Regions from separate parts of the Vibrio cortegadensis genome, predicted to be linked through region 1. Evidence: predicted binding sites of a transcription regulator. Region 1 holds the regulator's gene; each other region holds the start of a gene.
What was found. Region 1 encodes PurR, which represses purine synthesis genes. Its sites were predicted from a motif close to TNANGNAAACGTTTNCNTNA; they were not measured.
Positions count from the first base shown of each region.

Region 2: the regulator PurR is predicted to act here: its motif matches at 4,985-5,004, upstream of OCV39_RS05380 (phosphoribosylaminoimidazolesuccinocarboxamide synthase).
Region 3: the regulator PurR is predicted to act here: its motif matches at 2,491-2,510, upstream of purM (phosphoribosylformylglycinamidine cyclo-ligase).

Region 1 covers NZ_AP025472.1:1,959,429-1,966,567, forward strand. The annotation lists gene mukF (chromosome partition protein MukF) at 1-766, opposite strand, end outside; gene cmoM (tRNA uridine 5-oxyacetic acid(34) methyltransferase CmoM) at 793-1,575, opposite strand; gene elyC (envelope biogenesis factor ElyC) at 1,645-2,493, shown strand; gene torR (two-component system response regulator TorR) at 2,620-3,333, opposite strand; gene torD (molecular chaperone TorD) at 3,570-4,217, shown strand; gene purR (HTH-type transcriptional repressor PurR) at 4,609-5,613, shown strand; cyclic di-GMP riboswitch class I at 5,770-5,851, shown strand; gene OCV39_RS09265 (TfoX/Sxy family DNA transformation protein) at 5,965-6,555, shown strand; gene OCV39_RS09270 (TVP38/TMEM64 family protein) at 6,725-7,139, shown strand, end outside.
Region 2 covers NZ_AP025472.1:1,172,707-1,179,845, forward strand. The annotation lists gene OCV39_RS05365 (NAD-dependent malic enzyme) at 1-381, opposite strand, end outside; gene OCV39_RS05370 (helicase-related protein) at 533-2,959, shown strand; gene OCV39_RS05375 (hypothetical protein) at 3,210-3,587, shown strand; gene OCV39_RS05380 (phosphoribosylaminoimidazolesuccinocarboxamide synthase) at 3,751-4,854, opposite strand; gene OCV39_RS05385 (hypothetical protein) at 5,092-5,562, opposite strand; gene OCV39_RS05390 (hypothetical protein) at 5,970-6,152, opposite strand; gene OCV39_RS05395 (J domain-containing protein) at 6,322-7,139, opposite strand, start outside.
Region 3 covers NZ_AP025472.1:772,519-779,657, forward strand. The annotation lists gene OCV39_RS03620 (class II glutamine amidotransferase) at 1-507, shown strand, start outside; gene purN (phosphoribosylglycinamide formyltransferase) at 618-1,256, opposite strand; gene purM (phosphoribosylformylglycinamidine cyclo-ligase) at 1,387-2,427, opposite strand; gene upp (uracil phosphoribosyltransferase) at 2,740-3,366, shown strand; gene OCV39_RS03640 (uracil-xanthine permease family protein) at 3,472-4,722, opposite strand; gene OCV39_RS03645 (DUF2066 domain-containing protein) at 4,955-6,163, shown strand; gene OCV39_RS03650 (DUF2069 domain-containing protein) at 6,311-6,736, opposite strand; gene wrbA (NAD(P)H:quinone oxidoreductase) at 6,736-7,139, opposite strand, start outside.

The DNA.
Region 1 (7,139 bases):
CGCCGACAAACTCTAATTCATCATCGCCATAAACGATTTCTTGAATGTCTAGAATTTGAGTCTGTAGTTCATCACCAGCGGCTTGCAATGTGTCTTGCAGCTCTTTTAATGTATCGGATGTCTCGGACAGTAATGATTCACAGTTATTGATCGCTTCTCGCCAATCGTTATTCAACAAATCGGCAATCTTTTGTTTGACCGACTGTTGCTGCTCATCCATCACTCGTTGGTTTAAATCTATTTGATCAAATATTTCACCAACAGAATACTTCAAGACCCCATAAACATTTTTTTTCCAATGACCCGGAGTACCACCTTTTTGTGCCGCTTCAATCGCTCTTGCCATCTCCCCTGCTACCATTGACAGCTGGATCGATAGTTTTAGCTTTGAAAACTGACGATGACGTAGGTAATAATCAGAAATCCCGATAGCAAGTGGCGATAAACGATAAATACTCGCACCATCATTTATTTCACTTGTGAAACGGCTAATTAATTTCTGTTTAACCATTTCATTAATTGCATTGTTTGCGCGAAAAGCGGATGCATCACCTGTTTCTTCAAACATTCGAGTGACAATGGTAAATGCATCGTGCAATTCACCCTCACCTAACTCTTCATCAAATCTTTCATTACTTAGTACCGCGATAGCAATCAGAAATGCCAATCGCTCAGGGGAAAGATTCAATGAGAAGTCATGCTGCTTTACCCAGCCAACCAATTCATCAATTGATTGATCTTCTGCAGTTTGAGTCATCTCACTCATTGTTAGTCCTGTTTTTGCTTGCTAGCTCATACATTTTTTCTAGCCCACACATGAATGTAACGGCCTAATGAAAGGTATGGCTCTTGTCTGCACAACTGTTTTTCTAGTGCTAACACATCTTCAAATTGGTAATCGCCCATATATTCCATATTTCCGATATAGTCACTAAATGAGCGAATACCTGACTTACCACAAATATCAAAGCCAGCATCTTCTATCCATTGATACACCTCTTCTGGCTTCAACCCTTTTTGTGGCTGTAATTTAAATCTTTTCCTATGTGGCATACCGTCAAGCACGTGAGGGATATTGCCACAAATCACATTCTTAAAAACCAGACCGTGGTGATTATAAAACATGATAGAGGCCACTCCACCAGGCTTAACCTGATCGAGAACGATATCTAACGCTGTTTTCGGATCGGCCAACCACTCCATTACAGCATGGAACATAGCAACATCGACTTTGTCATCAAGATGACTGCCGATTGCCTGTATCGGAGAATGAATCAGCCGATACTGCTCAAGCAAACCGTTTTTTGCAATATCAACCTTAGCAAGTTGCAGCATTTCAGAAGATAGATCACATAATGTGACTTGATGTCCGAGTTCAGCAATCTTTTGCGACATTTGAGCAAGACCGCCACCAGCATCAAGAATGCTAAGTGATCTCTGTTGCTCATCAAAGGTTGATAATGCGAGCTCTAAGTCTTCCCACAAAATGCTCTGACGAATATCGCCTTTGTCAGAACCATAAATGTTTTTTGCAAATTTGTGGGCAATATCGTCGAAATTGCGATCTTCAGTCACGGCAGGTTAGGTTATCATAGTAAATCGTGCTGCTATTCTGTCACATGGAATGCAGGAATAAAGAAGCTTATGCCTTTTTTATTATCAAGTGATGTTTTTTCGGGCTATTTATGTATGTTTGAACTGAAAAAAGTAGTTTCATCGTTGTTAATGCCGCTACCGGCAATGCTAATCCTAGGTTTTTTGGGGTTATTGTTAATTATGTTTACCGCCCGTAGGAAGACAGGATCTCTGATTATCCTATTTTCGCTATGTGGTATTTTCCTTATATCCTTCCAACCAGTTTCTACACGTCTATTAATGCCTATGGAGAGAGAATTCAGCGGGTTTCTTCCTGTTGATGAGTCCATTGATTATGTCATGGTACTAGGGAGTGGCCATGTCGTGGATAGCGACATACCTCCGACATCAGAATTAAGCCGCACCGCGTTAATGCGTCTTAATGAAGGCATTCGAATTATGCGCCTATACCCTGGCTCGAAATTGATTCTTTCTGGTTATGCCGGTGGGTCTGAATTTAGTAATGCCCGGATGATGGCAAAAGTCGCGCTGGCATTAGGTGTCGCTAAACCCGATATCATTCTGTTAGAAACAGCAAAAGATACGTGGGAAGAAGCAAGACAAGCGGCGGCTTTTGTTCGGGTGAAGAAAATGGTTTTAGTGACGTCTGCAAGCCATATGAAGCGTGCCTTGTATGAATTTAATCAAGCAGGTATCACCCCTTTTCCAGCTCCAACTAATTACCTTGCTTATGACAACATTAACCAACCTTGGGAAAAATACGCCCCTAAAGCCAAATACTTGGAACAAACAGAGCGCTATTGGCATGAAACGATGGGACAACTTTGGCAAAAAGCTCGAGATTTGATTGACGGGGACTATAAAGAGATGGAACCGAAACCCGTTCAATCACTCTAGAGGCGATAAACCTTACATTAATCTTCTAAACGCTATGCTAGCGTCCCTTTCCAAAATAGACCTCAACAAAAAAGCCGAAGGGAATACCTTCGGCTCTTTTATATCAATCTGTTACTGTGAGTAATATCAGTCGCCAGCGAACATATAACCTTCACCGTGAACCGTTACAAAAATTTGCGGGTTCTTAGGATCAAATTCCATTTTGGCACGCATTCGACGAATAAGAACATCAATAGTTCGATCGTTTGGAGCATCAACCCGATGGCTAATCATATTCAGGATACGCTCACGGCTCAATACTTGGTTAGGGTATGAGGACAGCGCAACTAACAGTTCGTATTCTGCTTTCGTCAGTTTTACAGGCTCGCCATTTTTGCTTAATGCGCGACGTTGTATGTCAAACGTCCATTCACCAAAACGAACTAAGTTTTCATTTTCGCACTCAGCCACCGCCACGCTAGATGCGTTACGCGCTGCCGAAATTCGCCATAATAAATTTTTAACTCGAACTAAAAGCTCTCTAAGTTCAAAGGGTTTAGTCACGTAATCATCAGCCCCCATTTCAAGGCCTACAATTTTATCGATGCTATCCGTGCGTCCAGTAACTAAAATAATGCCTATATCCGATTGGCTGCGTAATTCACGAGTTAGCATTAAGCCATCTTCTCCAGGTAGATTGATATCTAACATAATCAAATCTACAAGATTGCTCTGTAGTACTTCTCTCATTTGAGCGCCATTTTCTGCTTCGCTTACGGCATACCCTTCATTCTGGAAGTAACCAACAAGTTTACTACGGGTTACTACATCGTCTTCAACGACCAATACGTGATAGCTCATCTACACCCTTTTCTTTTAGTTATTTCGTCTATGCTTACTATTCTATTCATAAATAGTAATATTTCTAGCAATAGATGGTTTAAAATCAGGAAAGATCATTTTTTCTTGATTCAAGACAAGCATAGCTCACGCGTTAATATTTAGTCATATTCAGTCACTTTTCTTATTTAATGTAGTTACTGTTATTCATTTTTATTGGTTAGACTATAGTGAGAATAATACTCGGAGCAATAACGATGATCGAAACAAAAGCATTCAATGAAAAGCGTGCAGAGATTTACTGGTGGCTATCTAGCCTTTTCGCAAAAGAGTTAACTCAACAAGAGTTAGACAGCTATAACTCTCAAGAGATTCGCACTTTTCTGACTGGCTTAGGTGAAAACGAAACACTTAAACCTTCAATAGACAAGTTAGTTGACGCCCTTAATCGCTTACAAAACCGTGAAGACGCTCAATTAGAGCTTTCCGCTGACTATTGTGATCTATTTTTAAAATCAGATAAGAACGCCGCTCTTCCATACGCTTCTATGTACATTGGAAAGCAAGGTTTATTGAATGATGTTCCGGCTCAAGAGATGGCAGCATTAATGTCAAAGCACGGCATTGCAGTGAGTGAATCATTGAATGAACCAGCAGACCACATTGCCATTGAACTCGACTTTTTAGGTAATTTAATTATTCGTTCAAATGAGCTTGAGCAAGAGAAACACCTTGATGATGCATTAATTGAGCAAGAATCTTTCATTCAAACTCATATCCTTTCTTGGATCCCACAGTTTAGTGCTAAATGCGATCAATATGATGAGTTTGGTTTTTATGCAAGCGTAGCTCAAGTATTAGTCGCCTTCTGCCAATTAGATTGCCAATACCTAACAGGCGAATAACCTCTCAAATTTATAATTCCCATCGGTAATTCGTGGTTATTTATCACATTTTAAACTATCAAGTGAGACTAGGTTCACTTCACTTGGTAGTTTTGTATTGACCCTCTTATAATTAAATGTGACAACACCCACTAAACTGGTCCAATATCCATTGCCAGTGAAGCGTTTGCGGTCTAAAATTGTGACCGCAAACGATAAAATATGATTACAAATGCAAACCGCTGATATAAGGCGGTTTTTGTGTTTCTTAATACCTTGCTATCTCTCGATGATTCACGATGTGAAGTAACGTGAATCGGCAATTGCTATTAAGAGATAGTATTTACGCTACTTGGTTGACTATTATATGAGTTAACCACTGTATTAAGTAGCACCTCGACAGGATAACACCATGGCTACAATAAAAGATGTCGCACGCTTAGCAGGCGTATCCACAACTACCGTTTCTCACGTCATCAACAAAACTCGATTTGTTGCTGAAACGACTCAAGAAAAGGTAATGAAAGCGGTAGACGAATTAAACTATGCTCCAAGTGCCGTTGCGAGAAGTTTAAAATGTAATACCACACGCACCATTGGTATGCTCGTGACTCAATCTACCAATTTATTCTTTTCAGAAGTAATTGATGGCGTTGAGAGTTACTGTTATCGACAGGGCTACACGCTGATTCTTTGTAATACTGGTGGAATTTACGAAAAGCAGCGTGATTATATCCGCATGCTTGCCGAAAAGCGTGTTGATGGCATGTTAGTCATGTGTTCAGATTTAACTGAAGAGCTAAAAGAGATGTTAGATCGTCACTCTGATATCCCTAAAGTGATCATGGACTGGGGCCCTGAAAGTTCGCAAGCCGATAAGATCATCGATAATTCTGAAGAAGGCGCTTACCTTGCGACTAAGTACTTGCTTGATAACGGTCATACCGATATTGCATGCTTAAGTGGTCATTTCGATAAGGTTGCATGTAAAGAGCGAATTTTAGGCTATCGACGAGCTCTCAAGGGTGCCGATATTGATGTGAATGAAGATTGGATCATCGAAGGCAATTTTGAATGTGATACTGCAGTACTTGCTGCTGATAAAATTGTGAATATGGAAAATCGCCCAACGGCTGTCTTCTGTTTCAATGACACAATGGCTTTAGGATTGATGAGCCGCTTGCAGCAGAAAGGGATTAGAATCCCTGACGACATCTCTGTTATTGGTTACGACAACATTGAATTAGCAGAATATTTCTCTCCACCACTAACTACAGTCCACCAACCAAAAAGACGTGTTGGTAAAACTGCATTTGAGATTTTATTGGAACGAATCAAAGACAAAGAGCACGATAAACGCATCTTTGAAATGCACCCTGAAATCGTAGTTCGGGATACGGTAAAAAAACTTATTTAATTAAAATACTCAAATGAATGCGTATTAATCAGTGCGCATTCACAACACCTAAACTGCAACTCAACCCACATCAAGCTCATGAATTATTGGACCAATGTCTCATTTTAAAACCTAAAATGTGATACCTATTCAATATTTTCCTATATGCTATGAGTGTCACGCACAGGGCAAACTATTTGAAAAAATAGGACGCAAAGCCTCCGGCCTAAACCATTTGGTAGGTAGCGGGGTTACCGATGGCAAGTATGCAAACAAAGTTTAACGTTTCGTTGACAGTACATTTGCATCACTTAGCTATTATCTCGGACCTGAAATTTGGTGGCGTAATCCTTTACACCGAGACTATACAGCATGGATAAACCAGTATTAAAAGACTCTATGAAGTTATTTGAGCAACTTGGCGCTATCAAGTCCCGCTCAATGTTTGGTGGATTTGGTATTTTTGCCAATGACACAATGTTCGCACTAGTAGTTAATGATCAACTACATATTCGTGCTGATAAAGATTCAACTAAGCAATTCCAAGAACAAGGTTATCAGCCATACATTTACAAAAAGCGTGGTTTCCCCGTTGTTACTAAGTATTTTGCTTTGCCTGAAAATTGCTGGGATACACCTGAGCAAATCTTAAAAACTGCAGTTGCTTCATTAGAATTCGCACAGCAAGAAAAAAGCCAGCAATCATCGGCTAAGCCAAATCGATTAAAAGATTTACCTAATCTTAGACTTGCTACCGAGCGCATGCTTAAAAAAGCGGGTATCGCAACAGTTGAAGAATTGCACAGCAAAGGCTCTCTAACCGCTTTCCAAGCAATTAGACAAACTCACTCATCATCTGTCAGCGTTGAGCTGTTATGGGCTCTTGAGGGCGCAATAAATGGCACTCATTGGTCAGTCGTTCCGCAAGAAAGGCGAAATGAGTTAATCAGCGACCTAAACTAGTCGACACATCAAAAAAACCGCCGCGTTTCTGCTGCGGTTTTTTTATATTCTTTGATTTATATGAAATATTTCTCCTCGCTTCCCTGTCTTATCTTTGTAAGTCGATAAAACATTTGTCATATTGTTTCCATAAACTTGTTCCCATAAACGTTTGCAAGGAGCTTCTTCCATGAGTAAAAAACTAATCATTGGTATCCTTTTAGTCGCTGTTGTTCTTTTTTTAGGCGTTAACTTTGGTCAATACCTAACCCTTGAAAACGCAAAAGCCCAACAAGCCGTACTCAACGAATATATCCAAAACAACTTCGTCGTTGCTGGCCTAATTTACTTCCTTGCTTACGTATTGATCACCGCGTTTTCAATTCCGGGAGCCGCTGTCGTCACACTTTTAGGCGCTGCTCTTTTTGGATTCTGGTTTAGCCTGTTCTTGGTCTCTTTTGCTAGCACAATTGGAGCAACGTTAGCGTTTTTGAGCAGTCGCTTCCTATTAAGAGATTGGGTGCAAAGTAAGTTTGGAGACAAACTAGAGGCGATTAATAATGGTGTTGAAAAAGATGGGGCGTTTTATCTCTTCTCATTACGCT
Region 2 (7,139 bases), 790 kb from region 1:
AGGATAAGAGATGAAAAGACCACGACCACGACGATAAATGTTAGAGAAATTTTCACATGCCGCACCAACCGTTGGCGTGTAAATGATTGGCATCATCTCTGAAACGTGATTTTGGACTAAACGATAAAATAGAGTCTCGTTTGTATCTTGGATATTACGCAGATAAATGTGCTTATCCATATCATTTTCAAAATTACAGTATTGTTGGTAAGCACGGCCAACTTGTTCTTGGATTGTTTCAGTCGTCTCTGGAAGTAAACCATTTAGGTTAAAAGAGCTACGTTCAGATGCTGAAAATGCGCTTCCTTTGTTAAGTAATGGCGTACTAAGAAGTGCTGAACCAGCATATGAAATATAGAGCGGGCGTTTATCGTTGTTCATTTTGTGCCTATGTAGGGGTTGGGGGATCTTAAAAATGATAACGGTTAAGTTATTCAGTTGTAAATAGCATAGGCTAAGGTTTGGGAAAACAAACACTCGCTTATGTCTTTGGAGTATAATAACGCAAATCTCCATATTATTTACTAATAACATGCATTCACTTCCAATAGACGCGCTATTTTCTGAATTTGAAGCCACTATCGCAAAATATAATCTTGTTGTAGAAGCAGAAACGGGATCGGGTAAGTCAACCAAACTTCCAATATGGGCATCGAAACACGGCCGAGTATTAGTGATTGAACCTCGTCGAATCGCCTGTACTTCACTCGCGGAATATACAGCCAGTCAGCGGCTAGAGCGGGTAGGGCAATCTATTGGTTACGCCATCAAACTAGACGTTCAATTTAGCGAAGATAGTGACATTGTTTTTGTTACCCCAGGAGTCGCACTGCGCTGGTTTTCTGAAAACAAACTAGCGGATTTTGATATTGTCATGATCGATGAATTTCATGAGCGGCGCTGGGACACCGATCTTCTGGTGGCGTTATTGAAGGAGGCGAATCGTCATCGGCTTATTGTCACTTCTGCGACATTAGAGGGGCATCGACTGGCCGAATATGTGAATGCCACTCGGCTCCAATCCCAAGGTCGCCTGTTTGATGTGGACTATATCTATCGTACGAGTGAGAGCCAGCAACTTCCCGATATTAGAATGCTTGAGAATCGAATTGTCGATGAAGTTAAAAAACAGCTGATAGTAAGTCCGGGTGATATTTTGGTCTTCTTACCTGGAAGAAAAGAGATCACACAATGTGCTCAGATGCTACAAAGTATTGCTGGCTGTGTTGTTGTGAAGTTGCATGCCTCCGTTTCAGATAAAGAGCGTAAATTAGCCTTGAACGCTCAACCATTGCAGGTTCATGATTCAGAAAATAGTGGTGACTCTGAAAGCTCAGATGTTCATCTAAAGAAAGTGGTGCTGGCAACCAACGTGGCTGAAACATCGTTAACCATCCCGAATATTTCAACCGTGATTGATTCTGGGCTTGAGCGGCGGACTATTCAGAGAAATGGACGCACCACTCTAAGTTTAAAGTCGATTTCAAAGGCGAGCTCTAAGCAGCGGGCAGGTCGAGCCGGGCGGGTAATGGATGGGCTGTGTATTCGATTGTATGGAGAGCATGCCGCGTTAGAAAGTATGACGCCACCAGAATTACAGCGAGAAGAGTTAGTTGAGCCTATGCTTACGGCTGCGAGTTGTGGATATTCGTTAGATCAGTTGTCATTCTTAGACGATCTACCACCTAAATCCATGGCCTCTGCGACGGAAAAATTGCGACTTATGCAAGCCATCGATTCCGAAGGTAAGATTACACCGCATGGGACAATTTTATCACCGCTTCCGATAGATGCTCTATATGCCGACCTCGTCACTAGAATGCCATCAAGAGCATTAAAAGAAGTGATGGTTGATCTGGCAGCCGCACTATCGGTTCCTGCGGCGATTTATCAAATCAAACCTCATCAGGATGATGACCAACCGATTGAGAAACAGGAACCTCATCATTGCGATGGTGAAATATTGATTAACCTAGTCAGAGGGAGAACCTTTGATTCGATTCAGGTTGAACAAGAAGCGCTAAAAGAGGCAAAGGGACTGTCTAAGCAAATGAGAGAGGCGTTTGAATTGCCACAGCTTGACGTTGCTTCGCGATATGACCGTCATCTATTTCTAACTAGCATTGCTCAATTACATCCGGAGTTGGTTTTCGTTCGAAGAGAAAAACGTCGCCAAGCATTGGCAAATGGAGAGATGGAAGTAGCGGTAGGAAGGCATAGTCGATTTTCTGACAAAGCAGAGGCCGCCATTGTGATGGATACCCATAGCATTCCAGGGCGAGGCGTTAAGCAAACATTAAATTTAGCAACCGTTATGCTACCAGTTCCGCTTAGCTTGTTAATTGAGCTTGAATTGGGGGATTGGGTTCAGGGTGAAACAACGGTGGTAAAAAGTGGCGAACAAAGCTCAGGAAAAAATCAAATTCTAACGGAGATGGAATTGCGATACGCAGGACGCCTATTGACGACTCGGCAAGTGATGCCAGAAGGAGAACTGCTTTTAAAGCCAATTGTTGATGCGGTAAATCGAAATGAGTGGCTCATCGGGCTCGCTGACGAACGGCGAATGGAGATCAACCTATGGAAATTATACGTAGAGCTAGGACTTGATGCACAGCACTCGACCCATGATGAACTTACTTTTGAGCAGTGGCTTATTGACCAACTCACTGAACTTGAGATTCAGGATGTTGAAGAGCTATGTATTTTCGACAACAGTGACTTTACATTTGAAGGCATTCCTTACTGGGAGTTTGATGATTTTGCTCACCAATACCCTCAAAGTATCGCTTTGGCTGATCTTCAGTTAACGGTTGAATATTATGTCTCGAAGAAGTTGATACAAGTGATATATCAGCGAGGGTCTAGAAAGGGCGATCCAAAAAGGTGGGAGCTACCAACGTGGAAAGGTTGGCGAATTCAATATAAGAAAGTGAGTCGAGTCGTCGATGTTCGGTAATAAATAGATGCAACTTATATGGGGAGTAAACATATGGCGAATTTGTATTTATTTATTCTGCATAATATTAATCAATTAAGCGCATATTTGAAATTAATGTGTGAATTATGTTAGAAGCTTGCGTTTCATATTTCCTTTTGAATGGTTGAGAGGGTATAAAAGACCGTTCTTTTATATCCTATTGCTATATAGGGGGAATTGGTTGATATTAACCACAACATATCGTGTTGCGTTTATGTCGGGGGACATTATGGATAAACAGGAAGATGCGAGCGTACTATTTGACTACACATCGTTTCTTGGTGCTTCGTGCAGTAAAAAATGGACGTTTTTAGAGGCAATGAGCTCGTTTGCTCCGATATTTGGAATTGTTTGGCGTGACAACATCAAAGAGCTAACCAAGCCAGAAGATCGTTTATGGGAAATGGCACTGAAATCCATGTCCTCACGTAAAAGCGATGAGTCCAATATTGTCACTTTGGCGAAACTTGCCAAACTTGAAGGGATTGAAGAGCTGAAAGTCGTAATGCCTTACCCATTAGAGAAAGAGCAAATTAAGCATATTGAAGATCGCGGCCAACTGGTTATCAATAACACGTCGCCAGATGAGTTTTACATCACTCTTTAGTTTGTGGCTGGTGACTAAGTTGAATCGCTGAACATGAGTTAATGCCACATAAACAAAGTTCATTGGTGCTTATTCGGTAAACGTAGAGATGTGAAAATTGAACATTAAAAAAGAGCCAAATGATGGCTCTTTTTTTGTTTTTACCAGAATCGCTTAGATTGGACTAATCAATAAGATTGTACTCTTTGCTTAAGATATCAATGATCTCTTGCTTCGGATTATCGCTTAACTCTATTTTTTGCCCCGTTACTTTTTCCGCAATATCGATATAAGTGCGAGATACCGACATTAATGCATCAAGTGGAAGCGCATTATCACGAGCAAGTGCTTCTCTTTCAGGCATCCTGTTTTTATTAAGAAGGATGTCAGGATCTGGGAAGTGATTGAGTAAAAACTGACGGAAACCCTCTTTAGAGTTCTCAACAATTTTTCCGTGTTGATACTCGTTGCTGTCCCAAATTCTAGAAGAGTCAGGAGTACCGACTTCATCCATATAAATCAGTTTTTCAATGCCTTGCGCATCATTCACATAACCAAACTCAAACTTGGTATCGACAAATGTTTGCCCCACTTGAGCTAAAGCGTTACTTATTACTCCGAAGCCCTCTTTCAATAATTTTTCATACTGAGCGATGTCTTCAATCTTACTGAAATTAAAGTCGGCAAAGTTATCTTCAAGGTTCTTACGTGTAATATTCACATCATCAGCTTCTGGAACACCAGGAATGCCTTTAAGAATCCCCTTAGTTGATGGCGTGATAAGCAAGTTTGGTAGGGCTTTATCTTTTTCAAGGCCATCTGCCATTTCAATACCGCAAAACTCTCGTTCACCGTTGGCATAGGCGCGCCACATCGAACCGGTTATATATTGGCGACAAATAGCTTCAATCATAACTGGGCGCGCTTTTTGGACAATCCAGACAAATGGATGAGGGATATCCAAAATGTGGCTATCCGCTAAGCCATGATCTTTAAATAACTTAAACCAGTGATTAGAAATAGCGTTCAAAGCGGCACCTTTCCCTGGAACACCTTTCAAATCATTCTCGCCACGCCATATGCAATCAAATGCAGAAATACGATCACTGATCACCATAATCGCAAGTGGAGCGTCCGGTGAGACGTTGTATCCTTTTTCTTTGATTAATCGTTGGCTGTCTTCTTCAGTCAACCAATAAACAGAGCGTACTTTTCCACTATGAACAGGTTTATTGGTACGAATTGGGAGGTCATCATTTACGGCAAGAACTTGGTCAGCGAAGCTCATTAGACATTCCTATCTTTTATTAAACATCACACGGAGAAAATACCTAGTAGGCGTCATTTCAAGTTGGCATCGTTTCTAGTAGGCATCGTTATTGGATGCATCATACCAGAAAATTAATTTCCATCCAGCAAAAAGCAAACGTTTGCTAAGTGTTGGTGGAAGTAAAAAAAACCTCCGATAAAGGAGGCGAAATAATTTAGTCAAACAGGGCTGTGTTCATGAGGTAAACCAAAATTATTAGTGCAATACCTGAGATGAATGTTCAGTAAAAAACACTTCGCATTGGTGCTTCTTAGCCAAAATGTTGAGTTGGCGTTGACCAAATTCATCAATATTATTGCTAACGACAACAGCACTCGCATTACCTGATTGAATCGCTTTGATTGCGATTTCAAACTCAGACTGGTAGCTAGAAGCCTTCATATGAATCACTTTGCTGCTGCAAGTGTTAAATCGTGTGAGTTGCTTTATGGAAGGGCGCGGACATTGAGCCGTGAAAAGTATCCATTGATTTTGATGCGAGAGCTCAGAGATACGCTTCCAAAACTGTGTCGCTTGAGTTGGCACAGAGTTGATAGAGGTAATATGAGCGTGATGATCAAAAGTGTCAAAGTTAAACGTTAATGGCGTCATCGCTTTTTGAGTCATTGCTTGTTGAGTCAAAGTTTTTTGAGCTAAAGCTTTCTGAATCATAAATACTGGAGTCATGGCACTGTCCTTCTATACATGCTGTATGTCTATACAGTAGTTATTTTGAGGGAGAAGATCAAGTATTAATTGATGGATTTATAGACTCCGATCACAAGCTAAATTTCGACATTAATTATTATTTGTTGATTTTTAAGGGGTTTATTTTATTTCACACTTTGAGTGTATCGAGAGGTGTTAACGCGAGATGTAGTTAATAACGTAAATAGGAGGGAGTTTATCCAGTGTAAGTAATGACTTATACAGTAGTTTTTTCAGTCGTTATTATAGATAGAGGGAACTGGCGCATAAAGCGTTTGCCTAGATTAAGAGTGATTGAAAATTTATGCTGGGGGATCAAAAAAGCGCCTTGTACGCGGCGCTTTCTATCCATTTTCTGTTTTGAGCAACGATCAGTTATCTATGCTTTAAGATGCTTTTTGAAGCTGTGCGAGCATCTGCTGTTCTTCAATATTGAATTGGCGTACATCCAGTGTTGCCATTGCATTACAGTCTTTACATGAGTGATGGTGTTTCCCATCAATATAATCATGTTTCGCGAGTAGAGCTGGCTGTTTACACCAATCACAAACGCCTTCAATTTTGAACATTATCTTCTCCCCACCTTTTTGTTTTCAGGTGTCATTTTCGGCGTGCATTATGACATACATAGTACAATGAAGTTAACTGTTTGTTACGTATTTTTGAGAGGGAGATCGATTGCTAAGCCAATATTTATAGGAGATAGAGAAAGCTGGACATGATAATTCTGATTATTTGTTACTTTTTTGTAACATTGTGGAGAATTATTTTAAGAGCGCCATTTAAGCGTTTCATCTCTTCTTCACTGCCTTTCATATCTGGATGGTAAATTCTTGATAGTTGTTTAAAGCGTAATTTGATTTTTTTCTCATCGGGTATGTTTGATGGGGTAAAGCCAAATATAGCGCAAGAAATATTCAGTTTTTGATTTTTAGAAGAGTTCTGATGCTTTTTGAATTCACGAAATACCGTCTCTAGTTGGCGCTTAAGCTGCTTTATCGTAAAGGTTTTAGCTTTTAGTTCTTCCTGAAGCTTCAGTTGTTGCTCCATCAATTCATTGGTTTGATCATGACGATTGCGTTTCACTGCCATGATCAATACTAGACTGAGAATGGCGATAATTAGCCAAGGGGCATATATGAAAATGCTGGAGTCACCGCTAAAAATATTGAGTTGGTTCATGAACGTTTTAAATGACCAACTATCAGAATTTTCAGGTAGGTCCTGTTCATCTTGAGGAATATCCAGAGTGATGGGGTCAATTTGAGCGTCAAGTTGGTCAATAGAAGAGAGTTGCTTGGCTCTTTGAGTATTGAATTGTCTCTCTAATACTCGATAATAGCCATCCTCCGCTTGAGTGTTTAACTTAGCATCGGAAAGGGTGTCTGCCGCAATTTGGTACCAGATTTCAGCCATATCTAGTTCACTAATATCAACGTTAGTACGTTCAAATAGGCTCGCTAATTTCAAAGGCGCTTTGCTATCCCCCTCAAGAGCAAGTTGTGTGTACCAGCGAAGTGCATGTTCAAGGTTTATCGTGGTGCCTTCCCCGAGTT
Region 3 (7,139 bases), 1.2 Mb from region 1:
TACCAAGAGCTCAATTCAGGGCGCTTCCGTCCCGTGGGCGAAACCGATAGTGAAATGGCTTTTTGCTGGCTCGTTAAACAGTTAGAAGAGCGATACCCTGAGCCTCCACAAGATATGGAAGGCATGTTTCGCTATGTTGCTCAGTGCTGTGAGAAGCTAAAAGAGAAAGGTGTATTTAATATGTTGCTCAGTGATGGTGAATACGTCATGACATATTGTACCAATCATCTTTACTGGATCACTCGCCGAGCGCCTTTTGGTAAAGCGAGCTTGATTGATGAAGACGTTGAAATTAACTTTCAAGAAGAGACGACACCCAATGATGTTGTATCCGTCATTGCGACTCAACCTTTAACGGATAATGAACAGTGGCACCGAATGAAACCGAATGAATTCGCGTTATTCCACTTTGGTGAACTGATCGATGGGAATGCGGAAGCGTTAGTGGATGTGGCTTATGCGCCTGCTAAAGTTGCCAGCCAAGCTCCGACTCAGCCGCTAGAGTAATTTATTGTTCGTCACACAAACATTTGTCTAAGTTCGGCTTTTCGGTCATCAACTGTGATGGCGTCAATACCGAACTTAGAACATGTTTACGGGTTTATTTCTTAAATGGGTTACTCTTCTGCGTAGCCATGCTCACCAAGTATCTTACCATCTAAATGCGCTTTTCCATCTATCATGGCTAATCGGCCTTCAATAAACCATTTAGTCACCAGAGGGTAAATTTGGTGCTCTTGAGTTAATACTCGCTCGGCAAGATCTTCAGCACTATCGTCAGGAAATACGGGGACTTTGGCTTGTAAAACAACAGGCCCACCATCTAACTCTTCTGTCACAAAGTGAACACTTGTTCCGTGTTCTTTATCTTGTGCGTCAATGGCGCGTTGATGAGTATGTAAGCCTGGGTATTTAGGAAGCAGGGAAGGGTGGATGTTCAGCATCTTTCCTACGTAGCGCTGGACAAACTCTCGGCTCAGAATTCGCATATACCCCGCGAGAATGATCAGATCCGGTTGGTAAGCGTCAATTTGGCACATTAACTCATGATCAAACTCTTTTCTTGAATCATGGTTGAGAGGGTCAACGAAATGCGCACTTACGCCCGATTTTTTTGCTCGCTGTAAACCATAAGCATCTTGCTTGTTGGAAAATACCGCACACACTTTTGCATCGGTGATTGAAGATTCGCAAGCATCTAATATTGCTTGTAGATTACTACCACTACCAGAAATTAAAACGACAATATTTTTCATGCTGTTGGCTCAACGTTAGAATGTCAGATAGACAATGTACTTAGAAATTATAGGGTTTTCTATAGGCTAGATAGCAGAATGAGGACTCAAGAGCCCTCATTCATTAAACTAAGTTATGATTTGAAATGAATCAGTTGATCTCAACTTGTTCTTCATTTTCAGCGGCAATGGCAATCTCACCGATAACCCAAGCATTCTCACCTTCCGCTTTGAGAAGTTCCACAGCTGCATCGGCTTGATCTTTAGGTAGAGCAACCACAAGACCTACGCCACAGTTGAACGTGCGGTACATCTCAAATGTGTCCACATTGCCTTTCTCTTGTAGCCAGCTAAAAATTGCAGGCCATTCCCAGCTTTTACCATCGATGACAGCTTTCGTGCCTTCAGGTAGTACGCGAGGGATATTTTCCCAAAAACCGCCGCCAGTAATGTGTGAGATAGCGTGAATATCATGTTCAGCAATCATTTTTAGTGCTGACTTAATGTAAATCTTTGTTGGCTCAAGAAGGTGTTCGCCAATTGTGCGACCTTCTAGCTCTTCATTCTTATCAGCACCAGAGACTTCAAGCACTTTACGAATTAAAGAGTACCCATTGGAGTGAGGGCCGCTAGAGCCGACAGCGATAAGCGCATCACCAGCGGCAACCTTAGTGCCATCGATAATGTCTTCTTTTTCTACTACGCCAACGCAGAAGCCTGCAACGTCGTAGTCTTCGCCTTCATACATCCCTGGCATTTCAGCGGTTTCACCACCAATTAGAGCACAGCCAGCTTGGACACAACCTTCCGCAATACCAGACACAACATCAGCTGCCGTATCAACGTCCAGTTTTCCAGTTGCGTAGTAATCTAGGAAGAAAAGAGGCTCACCACCTTGAACGATAAGATCGTTCACACACATCGCCACTAGATCAATACCAATGGTGTCATGTTTTTTCATATCCAAAGCAAGGCGGAGTTTAGTTCCAACGCCATCGGTACCAGAAACTAGTACGGGTTCTTTGTATTTAGTTGGAAGTTGACAAAGGGCACCAAAGCCACCAATGCCACCCATCACTTCTGGGCGACGAGTGCGTTTTACGGCACCTTTAATACGGTCAACTAGTGCATTACCTGCATCGATATCTACGCCTGCGTCTTTGTAGCTTAAAGAAGAGTTATTACCGCTCACGGGACAGTCCTCGGTCTTAAGTTAGATGTGAAAACGGCGCTATTCTACCAGTGCTTAAACTCAAAGAGCAAACGTTTGCGCAAGTTTTTTTATTTGTCATTTCCGTTGAAACTGTTCACCTATTGATCTATCAAGGCATGAGCTCAAATGACCGAAGTATTTTCACTCTTTTATGAAACACAGAATAAGTTATTAGCCTTTTGTAAATTCATAATTGACACAGTTTTGCTGGGGATTTTCTCTGAAACTTTGCATGGAAAGATGTATAATCTGAAGGTTTATTTAAATATTGCCTAAAAACCGGAGATGGAAATGAAAGTTGTTGAAGTAAAACACCCGCTAGTTAAGCATAAAATTGGCCTAATGCGCGAAGGTGACATTAGTACTAAGCGTTTCCGCGAGCTAGCAACTGAAGTGGGTAGCCTACTGACTTACGAAGCAACCTCAGATTTTGAGACAGAGCGTGTGACAATTGAAGGTTGGAATGGTCCTGTTGAAGTGGATCAAATTAAAGGTAAAAAAGTGACGGTTGTTCCTATTCTTCGTGCTGGTCTTGGCATGATGGATGGTGTGTTAGAGCATATGCCAAGTGCTCGTATTAGTGTTGTTGGTATCTATCGTGATGAAGAAACACTAGAACCAGTACCGTACTTCAACAAGCTAGCATCAAACATTGATGAGCGCATTGCATTAGTTGTTGATCCAATGTTAGCGACTGGCGGTTCTATGATTGCAACCTTAGATCTACTGAAAGAACAAGGCTGTAAGGTATTTAAAGTGCTAGTACTTGTCGCGGCTCCTGAAGGCATTGAAGCGCTTAAAAAAGCACACCCAGATGTAGAGCTTTATACTGCTGCAATCGATGAAAAATTGAATGATAAAGGTTACATCGTTCCTGGTTTAGGTGATGCAGGCGATAAGATCTTCGGTACTAAATAATCTCTACCTTGGTAGGGTTTAAAATCGATTAGAAAATAAAAAGCCATACCGATTAAGGTATGGCTTTTTTTGTGTGCTCGATTTTTATTCGATTTTCAGCGAAAACTAACGCTCACTCTCTTCCATTTGAGCATTATCGACAATATGGTTTTCACCCATCTCATGGGGCAAAATTAAGTTAAGTAGGATTGCGACAATACCACATAAACTTACGCCTTGTAGGCTAAAGTCACCTACACCCAGAGCCATACCACCAATACCAAAGACTAGCGTTACAGCAACGATGACTAAGTTGCGAGACTTGTGCAGATCCACATTGTTCTTGATTAGAGTATTAAGGCCAACCGTTGCAATTGAACCGAATAGCAGAATCATAATACCACCCATAACAGGCACAGGAATGGTCTGTAATAGCGCGCCAAGTTTGCCAACAAGTGCAAGAACAATCGCGGTAATCGCCGCCCAAGTCATAATGACAGGGTTAAATGCTTTGGTCAGCATTACTGCACCAGTGACTTCACTGTAAGTTGTATTCGGTGGCGCTCCAACCATAGAGGCTGCAATTGTCGCAATTCCGTCGCCAGCAATGGTTCTGTGTAGACCTGGTTTTTTAAGGTAATTTTTACCTGTTACGTTAGAGATTGCGAGCATATCACCTACGTGTTCAACTGCTGGTGCAATGGCGACAGGGATCATGAATAAAATCGCGTTGATGTTGAATTCAGGGAACGTAAAGTTTGGCATTGAAAGCCAAGATGCCTGTGCAACAGGAGTGAAATCAACTACGCCATAGAATAGGCTTAAGACATAACCCGCTAAGATACCGCCAGCAATAGGTAGTAATCGAAGAAAGCCTTTACCGATAGTGCTGATTGCAATAGTCGTGAACAGCGACACACTCGAAATCCATAATGCCGCGCTACCATCGATAAGTTGAATTGCGCCATCGCCACTCTTACCTAGCGCCATGTTTACCGCTGTTGGTGCAAGACCTAAACCAATCACCATAATCACTGGGCCAACCACAACTGGTGGAAGAATCTTATGAATGATCTCTACGCCTTTCACCTTGATTAAAGCACCCATCAATACATACACAACCCCAGCGGCCATTAAGCCACCCATGGTTGCGCCAATTCCCCAAGTTTGAATGCCGAACATGATTGGTGCAATAAACGCAAAAGAAGAAGCTAAGAAAATCGGGACGGTACGTTTGGTGATAAATTGAAATAAAAGTGTACCAACGCCTGCGCCAAATAGAGCAACGCTTGGATCTAACCCTGTTAATAATGGAACAAGAACTAATGCGCCGAAGGCGACAAATAGCATTTGTGCACCTTGAATTGCATTTTTCATATTTGGTATCCCTGTAAGTCTGAAAATAAAATTTGCAGGATTCTACCACTCTGCAAACGATTGCTTTAGTGTTTTGATCAAAAAAAACTGGCAAATAGCAAAAAAAGTTAATGTTTGTTGAGATAATCGACAATAAAGGTGCAAATTTTCACCTAGCGCTGAAGTTGTTGTCTTGCTCCTGCATTCATAGTTGCTTATCATCAACGCTTAAGTACTAATTTTTAGGATTACTATGCGCAACTTCGCTCTACTGTTTATGGGATTACTATCCTTGCCAACTTATGCATTGACTCAAGTGGATCTGTATCGTTCTGAAATCGTTATTAATAATGAAGAGAAGGATGCGGAAACAGTGGCTCGTGTTCAAGGCTTGCAACAAGTTATTGTAAGAGCGACAGGTTCGACGGTGGCACTTGAAAATGAAGTGGTTCGTAAAGCCCTAAGGCAGAGTGCGCAGTATTTAACTCAAATGGGGTATGGCGAACTTGATCAGCAACAAACGCTAAAAATGTCATTTAATGGTCCACAATTACGCGCATTATTAACTCAGGCTCAGTTGCCTTATTGGCCAGAGAGTCGTGCCAATATTTTGGTGTGGTTGGTAGAAGAGCAAAATTATGACCGAATCATTAGCTGGGAGCATTCACCTTCTGCATTGATTACGTCTATACGAGAACAAGCGGATGCTCGTGGCCTACCTATTACCGTTCCTGTCGGGGATTTTGATGATATTACTGGTATCGCGGTTTCTGACCTGTGGGGCGGTTTTGTTTCACCAATCAGTTTAGCCAGCCAACGTTATCCTGTTGATGCGGTCTTAGTATTGCGCGCTCAAGGTAATTCATTGCGCTGGACTCTGTATGACCAGCAACCTGAAGCGATCTCTTCTTCTCCTCGTTCACCTGTCTTTGGTCAGGAAAACGGTTCAGTATCTGAAATTAGTGCTCAGTTGATTGATCAGGTGAGTCAGTACTACGCGACAAAAAGTGCTGTGAATGTTGCAAGTGAATCTTCTGAATCTGTTTTAGCGCAATTCATCAATATTAAGAGTGCGGTCAGTTTCTTTCATCTAGAGAACCAATTGAAGTCTTTAAACTCAGTAGCTTCTATCGATATCCTTAAGATTCAAGGCGATGAAGTGACATTTCGTGTTCACTTATTAACATCGAAAAGTGAATTTGAGCAAGAGATGACTAACATTAAGCAAGTTGCGGCATTTACGTCAGAGTCTGACGTGGTGGAGACTGCGCCTGTTCTAACTCAGGAAACGACGGATCAAAGCACTAGCCTTGCGCAAGAAACGCTTCCTCAAACCGCGGTTGTTGAATCAGCAGTAGTAGCCACTAATGACAACGAAGCCTTTATAGCTGATCAAGTTAGCTTAACCGAAGATGTTCAGCCAAGTGAGCCTGTTATCGTATTCGAATGGATAGATAGATAGTGTTATCCCACTCTCTTCTGCTATGAATAAGAGATGGTCATGAAAAGAGCCCGCTAGCGATGTTAGTGGGCTCTTTTTCTATCGATGTCTCTATATTTGAGTCAATCTGCGAGTTTTTACTAGTCAGTGGGCTTTAACTTATGAGAGTTAGTCCTGGTTAAATTTCGCTTTTTCTTGCTTTTCTACTTCAGAAAGACGGTTTAGCTTTAAGCCCATCTCCTTGCCTCTTGCGCGAGCAAATAGAATATTCCCAGCAAAACATAGCATGGTGAGTACTAATTCGATCAGCGCTAGCCATCGCTCACCGCCATCAACATATAAGATGGTTAAAGCATGCAGGAAATACAGCATGAGAATGAAATTTGCCCATGCGTGGGTGTAAGCTTTGCCAGCCAGAATGCCTGGAAGAGGAAGTAGCAGCGGAATACTCCACGCAATGGCTAGAGTTGTGTTCGACAGACCTGGGTGCGGGGAAATGAAGAGCTGCCACAATGCGACCCAAGCAAGTAGAAAGAGGTTACTAAATAGAGCTAAATACCGATATTGTCGTGTTCTGGATGACATCTCCGACATTATACAATCTCCTTTTGTTTGCGAGCGACGTTAGCTAGGCGTTTTCCAAGGTATTGCGCGAGTTCTATCTCTTCTTTCGTTAATGACGAGTTACTGGAGACAGAACTCGCACCATAAGGGGTACCACCGCTTTGAGTCGTGTGTAGAGATGGCTCAGAGTAGGGGATCCCCAAAATCAGCATACCATGATGCAGCAAAGGTAATAGCATGCTTTGCTGAGTCGTTTCTTGCCCACCATGCATCGAGGATGAGGACGTAAAAACACATGCTGGTTTATCGATGAGATCGCCGCTGATCCATAGTGGTGTTGTGCTGTCCCAAAAGTGTTTCATTGAGCCCGCCATGTTTCCGAACCAAACTGGGCTGCCCAATGCTAAGCCATCGCATTGACGAAGTTCGTCAA